DNA from 2 places in the Brachybacterium sp. JB7 genome. Region 1 is predicted to be linked to the other one. Evidence: predicted binding sites of a transcription regulator. Region 1 holds the regulator's gene; the other holds the start of a gene.
The links. Region 1 encodes LexA, which represses DNA repair genes until DNA is damaged. Its sites were predicted from a motif close to TCGAACANNTGTTCGA; they were not measured.
Positions count from the first base shown of each region.

Region 1 (3,405 bases):
TCAGCTCGGTGCGGGAGGGGGACCGGGATCCGCGGATCGAGCGCTCCTCCCCGAGCGACCTCGCTCTTCGCACCGCCGAGGCCGTGGCCGCGGTGCATCACGAGGGCGTGGGGCGCCTCGCCGTCATCGTCGCGCAGGAGCGGATCGCCGACGTGCTCGGCCGGCTGCGCTCACGCTCGGACCTGCCGACGGTGGGAGCGGGATCCTCCGGGGTGGACGACTCGATCGCCGTCATGACCGCACAGGACGCGAAGGGGCTCGAGTTCGACGGGGTCGTCATCGTGGAGCCTGCGGAGCTGGTGGAGGCGCATGGTGCCGGGGATCTCTACGTGGCGATGACCCGGGCGACGCGCCACCTCGGCGTGGTGCACGCACGGGACCTGCCGGCGGGGATCGAACCCGCCTGAGACGGCGATCGGCGGCCGCGGCTTCCCCTCCGCGACCGCCGATCTGGTGTGCACTGCGTGAGTGCACGAGGGACATCTTATGCACACCGACGAGCGGTCCTGAACTTTATCCACAGAATCGTCGCAAACCGGCTCCGCGATCGCCTCCGAACCCGGCGACGAGGCCCGTGCCGGCGTCCTCGCGGCAGGCCTCAGGCGGTGCCGGCCGACTCCGAGCGCAGCCGCACGATCGCGGCCTCGAAGTCGTCGAGCGATTCGAAATCCTGGTAGACGCTCGCGAAGCGGAGGTAGGCCACGAGGTCGAGCTCCTGGAGCGGGTGCAGGATCGACAGACCCACCTGATGAGCATCGATCTCGGCCTGGCCGCTCGAACGGATGTCCTCCTCGACGCGCTGGGCGAGCATCGCGAGCTGGTCATCGGTGACCGGGCGTCCCTGGCAGGCCTTGCGCACACCGGAGATCACCTTCGCCCGACTGAACGGCTCACTCACACCGGAGCGCTTGTGCACCGAGAGGGAGGCCGTCTCGGACGTCGAGAAGCGCCGGGAGCAGTTCGGGCACTGACGACGGCGCCGGATGGTCGCGCCGTCGTCGGACGTACGCGAATCCACGACCCGGGAGTCAGGATGGCGGCAGAACGGGCAGTGCATCCGCACAGGATAGCGGCCCGCTCGCGAATCAGTGCGATGCGCCCTCGAGGGCCGGGAGCTCGATCAGCTGGCCGGCGGTGACCCGCGGCGTCGTGAGGTGGTTGAGGCTGCGCACCTCGGAGACGAACTCCTGCTCGCTCATGCCGTCGGGGGCGAACTCGTCGGCATAGCCCCACAGGGTGTCGCCCGCTTCGACGGTGAGGGTCACGGGCTCCTCGGCTCCCCCGCCCGCCAGTGCGGAGGGCACCTCGAACATCAGCAGCAGCGCGGCGGCGACGAGCAGTCCGAGCAGGAACGCCAGAGCCGTGAGGACGACCCGGCCCCGCCGGGTGGCCTTGAGTCGAACGCCCGCTCGATCAGACTGCGCGGCGCGCTCGTCACGATGCTGCGAGAAGGGAAGGACCGTGGCCGTTTCCGTATGCATATCCGAACTCCTGTTCGATCGAATGTCTGTGCGACTGTAGCCCGACGGTCACGCGACACGCAAGGCCGATCTCGAACACATGTTTGGCATCCGGTGCGTGCCGCCCTACGCTGGGTGACATCACTACGGAACCTCGAGGGTCCGACAGACGAAGCCAGGAGGCCTCCACGATGACGCCGAGCACGCCCAAGCCGATACGCTCCCGCGGCGACGCGCCGGTCGACTCCGCGACCACCGGCCTCACCCGTCGTCAGCACCTGGTCCTGGAGACCATCAATTCCGCGATCGCCGCGCACGGCTATCCGCCCACGATGCGCGAGATCGGCGATGCTGTGGGCCTGACCTCGTCCTCGTCGGTCTCCCATCAGCTGCAGGCGCTCGAACGCAAGGGCTTCCTGCGCCGGGACCCGAAGCGCCCCCGTGCCATGGAGATCGTCATGCCGGGAGACGACGGCGCCCCGGAGGCACCCGCCGAGCCCGACATCAGCCCGAACTCGGTGACCGTCCCGCTGCTCGGCCGCATCGCCGCGGGCGTGCCGATCACCGCCGAGGAGCAGATCGAGGACGTCTTCACCCTGCCCTCGCGCCTGGTGGGCGACGGGGACCTCTTCCTCCTGCAGGTGGTCGGCGACTCGATGATCGACGCCGCCATCTGCGACGGCGACTGGGTCGTCGTGCGCAGCCAGAAGGAAGCCCAGAAGGGCGAGATCGTCGCGGCCATGATCGACGGCGAGGCGACGGTGAAGACCTTCGTCCAGCGGGACGACCATGTCTGGCTGATGCCTCACAACCCGGCCTTCGCCCCGATCCTGGGAGATCATGCCGAGATCCTCGGCAAGATCGTCGCGGTGCTGCGCTCGGTCTGATCCGGCGCAGCCCGGGGCGACGGCGCCCACCGGCCGAGCTCAGGAGGTCGAGAGCCTCCGCAGCGCGCCGAGAGCGATCTCGGGCTCCGACGTCGGCCACAGCGGCGGCATCGCCTCCCGCAGGAAGCTGCCGTACCGCGCCGTCGCGAGCCGCGGATCCAGCACGGCCACCATGCCGCGGTCCTCATGGGAGCGGATCAGGCGCCCCGCCCCCTGAGCGAGCAGCAGTGCGGCGTGCTGGGCCGAGATGCCCATGAAGCCGTTGCCGCCCTGCTGGGCGATCCGCTCCTGGCGCGCGGAGACCAGCGGATCGTCCGGGCGCGGGAACGGGATCCGGTCAATGGTGACCAGTCGCAGCGAGGGTCCCGAGACATCCACCCCCTGCCACAGTGTGAGCGTGCCGAACAGAGAGGCATCCTCATCGTCGCGGAACTTCCGCACCAGGTTCGCCATCGAGTCCTCACCCTGCACTTCGATGGTGAGGTCCAGGCGGGCCCGCACATGCTCGGCCGCGAGCTCGGCGCCCCGACGCGAGGAGAACAGGCACAGCGCCCCGCCGTGCGAGGCCTCGACCAGTTCGGTGAGATGGTCGAGCATGGCCGTCGACGGGCCCTCGCGGCCGGGCTGGGGAAGGTGCCGGGCCGTGTACAGGATCCCCTGGCTCCGGTAGGCGAAAGGGCTGCCCACGTCGAGGCCCGCCCAGGCGCTCCTGTCCTCGCGCGGCGGCGTGGACTCCGGGCCCATGCGATCTGCCCGCGCGAGGCCCACCTCGCCCGCTGCCGGCTCGAAACGGCCGCCGAGAGCAAGAGTCGCCGAGGTCAGCACGGCGGTACGGCTCTCCAGAATCGCTCCGCGCATCGCGCCGGCGACACTGAGCGGCGCCACCTGGATGCTCGAGCGTCCCGTGGCCTGGGAATGCGAGACCGAGACGACATCCTCATCGGCCGGAGCGCCGAGACGCTCGCACACCTCGATGATCTCCTGCAGGTTCGCGCGGACCGCTTTGCGCGATCCGGCGGTGCCGACGGTGGCGTCGTCCCCGGCGTCCTTCGCATCGG
Region 1 is NZ_QPGN01000017.1:35,334-38,738, reverse strand. It holds gene CIK81_RS15105 (ATP-binding domain-containing protein) at 1-407, shown strand, start outside; gene nrdR (transcriptional regulator NrdR) at 599-1,057, opposite strand; gene CIK81_RS15095 (LysM peptidoglycan-binding domain-containing protein) at 1,086-1,481, opposite strand; gene lexA (transcriptional repressor LexA) at 1,652-2,347, shown strand; gene CIK81_RS15085 (ATP-dependent DNA helicase) at 2,387-3,405, opposite strand, start outside.

Region 2 (3,405 bases), on a different contig from region 1:
ACGCGAGATCTCCGGGCTCCTCGAGAAAGCCGTCGCACCACCCCACCTTGCTGACGACCTATGGGCCCAATGGCGCTTCTACGCATCGGAGGCCGTGCGGACGATGACCGAGCGCCTGGAGAGCTCGGAGCGCCTCTCCGGCGGCGAGCACACTCCTCACCTGCGCCGCGTGATGCTCGCGAACTGGCGTGCGAGGAACCTGGCGATCGCGGCACGTCTGAGATCGGCGAGCGCCGCTGTTCCCGGGGGCCGAATACTTTTCGTCGTCGGTTCCAGTCATGAGATGCCGCTGCGCACCGCGCTGGGCACTGCTCAATACGATCTCCGGCTCGTCGAGCTCGAGGAACTCGAGCCGTGAACAGAGGCGAGTGTGACCTGCGCCCGCCCGGTTCGCACCACTCCCAGCCGTCAGGTACGCTGATGCCTGCTCTTACGAGCGCTGGAGGATTCGCATAGCGGCCTAGTGCGCACGCCTGGAACGCGTGTTGGGTTAACGCCCTCAGGGGTTCAAATCCCCTATCCTCCGCCAGTGAAAGTGCCCCTCACCTCAAGGTGCGGGGCACTTTTCTGCATCCGGAGGCAGCGCGGCCAAGGTGCATGGGCCAACACCTGTTTCTGGGGGCGTACACCCCGTGATGGGCCTATACGGCGACGACCACAGGCCGACGCCAACGAAGTCCGGCCCGCAGCCCGCAGCCCGCCCGCTCAGCCCGACTCCGCCCCAGATCAGCGTCGGGCGTCAGAACAGCGTCGGGCGTCAGAACAACGCCGGCTGGGGCGTGAGATCCAGAGCGGCTGGAGCCTCGGCCCGTCTCGCCGCACGGCCTGCCGAGAGCCTCCGCTGCTCGGGCTGGTCCTCGTCCTCATGGGGGTCCAGCCCGTGCCGTGCGAGCAGCGGTCGCACCCGACGAGCAAGGTCCTTCCGGTAGCCCGACGGGGCATAGGAGGCATTCCCGTAGAACCGCTGATATCCGACGGCGAGCTCGGGATGCTCCCGCTGGATCCATTCCAGGAACCACTCCTTCGCTCCGGGGCGCAGATGCAGTGCGCCGAAGACGACTCGCACCGCGCCGGCCTCGGCGATCTGGGCAAGGGCCGACTCGAGCTGGGCGTTCGAGTCCGTCAGCCAGGGCATGATCGGCATGAGGAACACGGTGACGCGGAAGTCGGCGTCGGCCGCGGCCCGGACGGTCGCCAGGCGTGCCGCTGTGCTGGGCGTTCCGGGCTCGACCGCCTTCTGCAGCTCGTCGTCGAACACGGCGATCGACATCGACAGATCCACCGGGACCTTCTCGGCCGCTCTTTCCAGTTGGGGCAGGTCACGGCGCAGCAGCGTTCCCTTGGTGAGGATGGAGATCGGGGTGCCCGATTCGCCGAGCGCGTCGATGATTCCGGGCATCAGCCGATAGCGTCCTTCGGCGCGCTGGTAGGGATCGGTGTTCGTCCCGAGCGCGACGAGCTCCCGCGCCCAGGAACGCTTGGCGAGCTCGGTGCGCAGCACCTCGGCGACGTTGACCTTGACGATGACCTGCTGGTCGAAGTCGGCACCCGCGTCAAGGTCGAGATAGCGGTGACTGCTGCGCGCGAAGCAGTAGACGCAGGCGTGGGAGCAGCCGCGGTACGGGTTCACGGTCCAGTCGAAGGGCATCGAGCTCGCCGCCGGCACCTTGTTCAACGCGGATTTCGCGGTGACTTCATGGAAGGTGACGCCCCGGAACTCGGGAGTGGTCACGCTGCGCACCAGGCCCGACAGGCTCAGCAGCGCGGGATTCGTCGGCCCTCCGGCGGCTTCCTGATCGATCTCCTGCCCACTCCATCGCATGTCGCACAGTCGAACACTCGTTCGAACCGAAGTCAAGGCAGACCAAGACGGGTCAAGGCGGGCAAGGCAGACCAAGACGGGCCAACGCAGGCAAGGCAGGTCATGGCAGACCAAGACGGGCCCACGCAGGTCAAGGCAGATCAAGGCAGGCCGGCATCGCTACAGGCGCGGCCCGCCCGTGACCGCATCGGAACGCTCTCCCCCTCCCCCGCCATCTCCCGCGCGGCTATCCTGCCTTCGGCAACAGCACCGAAGACGCGAGGGGATCGCATGTCGATCGCAGGGACGGGCGGGACAGGCGGGTCGGACGACGGCCGGACCGGACAGGGATCTCACCACGACCCGCAGGACCCCGAGCAGCCCGAGCAGCCCGAGCAGCCCCAGCAGCCTGCGCAGCCCTGGCAGCGACCGCCCGCACAGGGCACCGATCCCGATGCGACCCATGTCCCGGGCACCCCTCACGCCCCCTCCGCCCCGGGAGCTCCGGCGCCCAGCTCCTCGTACGGGGTGTCGCCGTCGCCCGCTCCCACCACCCGCGTCGGCCCAGTCAGCCCAGTCAGCCCGGTCAGCCCGGGCAACCCCGTCGACCCGGTCGGCCCCGTCGGCCCCGTCGACCCAAGCGACCCCGTCGACCCAAGCGACCCAAGCGAGCCCGCCGATTACAGCGGCCCCGGCGGCCCCACTACTCCAGGCGGCCCAGGCGACGCCGGCTCCGACCCCGCCCAGCAGCCCTCCCGCAAGCGCTCCTGGGCCTTGATCGGCGTGGCGCTCGGCTGCATCGTGATTCTGCTGCTCGCCATCGGCGGCGGTCTCCTGTTCCTGGTGTTGAACCAACTGGGTGACCGTGAGCAGTCCGCCGCGTCGGGCACTGCGAGCAACGCCGAGGTCCAGAGCGAGACCGACGGGCCTGTGGATCCGACCAGCCTCTCGACCGACCCGGCCGACTCCCAGTTCGAGGGCATCGCCATCTATGAGGAACCCCCGGGAGACGCCGATGACCTGCGCGCCGTCCTGGCCAACAATCCTCTGACCGCCGGCTCCCTGCCGGACGTCTCCGCCTGCGATCTCCCGGCCACCCCGGTCGAACAGTCGACCGAGGAGCTGCAGGCCGTCCTCGATGCATCGGCGTCGTGCTTGAACAGCGTGTGGGCCTCGGCGATGTCTGATCGCGGCCTGCCCTGGGAGCCACCGACGGTCGAGGTCTACACCTACCCCGACGTGCCGAACTCCACCTGCGAGGCGGACACCTTCGAGCCGGACTACCCGCGGGTCTGCAACCTCAACAACGTCATCTACTGGCCCGTCGGCTACGGTGTCGGCGCCTCGCAGGACGACCCCGAGCTCGTCCCGGGCGCCTACCTGTGGGATCTGGCCGCCGTGTACATGAGCCCGGTGGCATGGCAGAGCTCGACGATCGTCTACTACGGGACGCTCCTGGACAAGCTCGAGGCGGAGCAGGAGCAGGCCGACGAGGTCTGGCGCCGCCATTCCCTGCAGATGCAGTGCCTCGGTGCCGCCGCCTCGATGCAGCAGCCTGCCGAGGCCCGGCCCGCGCCGGAGCTGCGCGATGAGCTGATGGACGA
Region 2 is NZ_QPGN01000025.1:10,779-14,183, forward strand. It holds gene CIK81_RS16650 (DUF5694 domain-containing protein) at 1-358, shown strand, start outside; tRNA gene CIK81_RS16655 (tRNA-Ser) at 442-529, shown strand; gene CIK81_RS16660 (Rv2578c family radical SAM protein) at 758-1,822, opposite strand; gene CIK81_RS18790 (hypothetical protein) at 2,093-3,405, shown strand, end outside.
Region 2: a site for LexA is predicted at 1,832-1,847, ahead of CIK81_RS16660 (Rv2578c family radical SAM protein). Genes of this name have one in related genera too.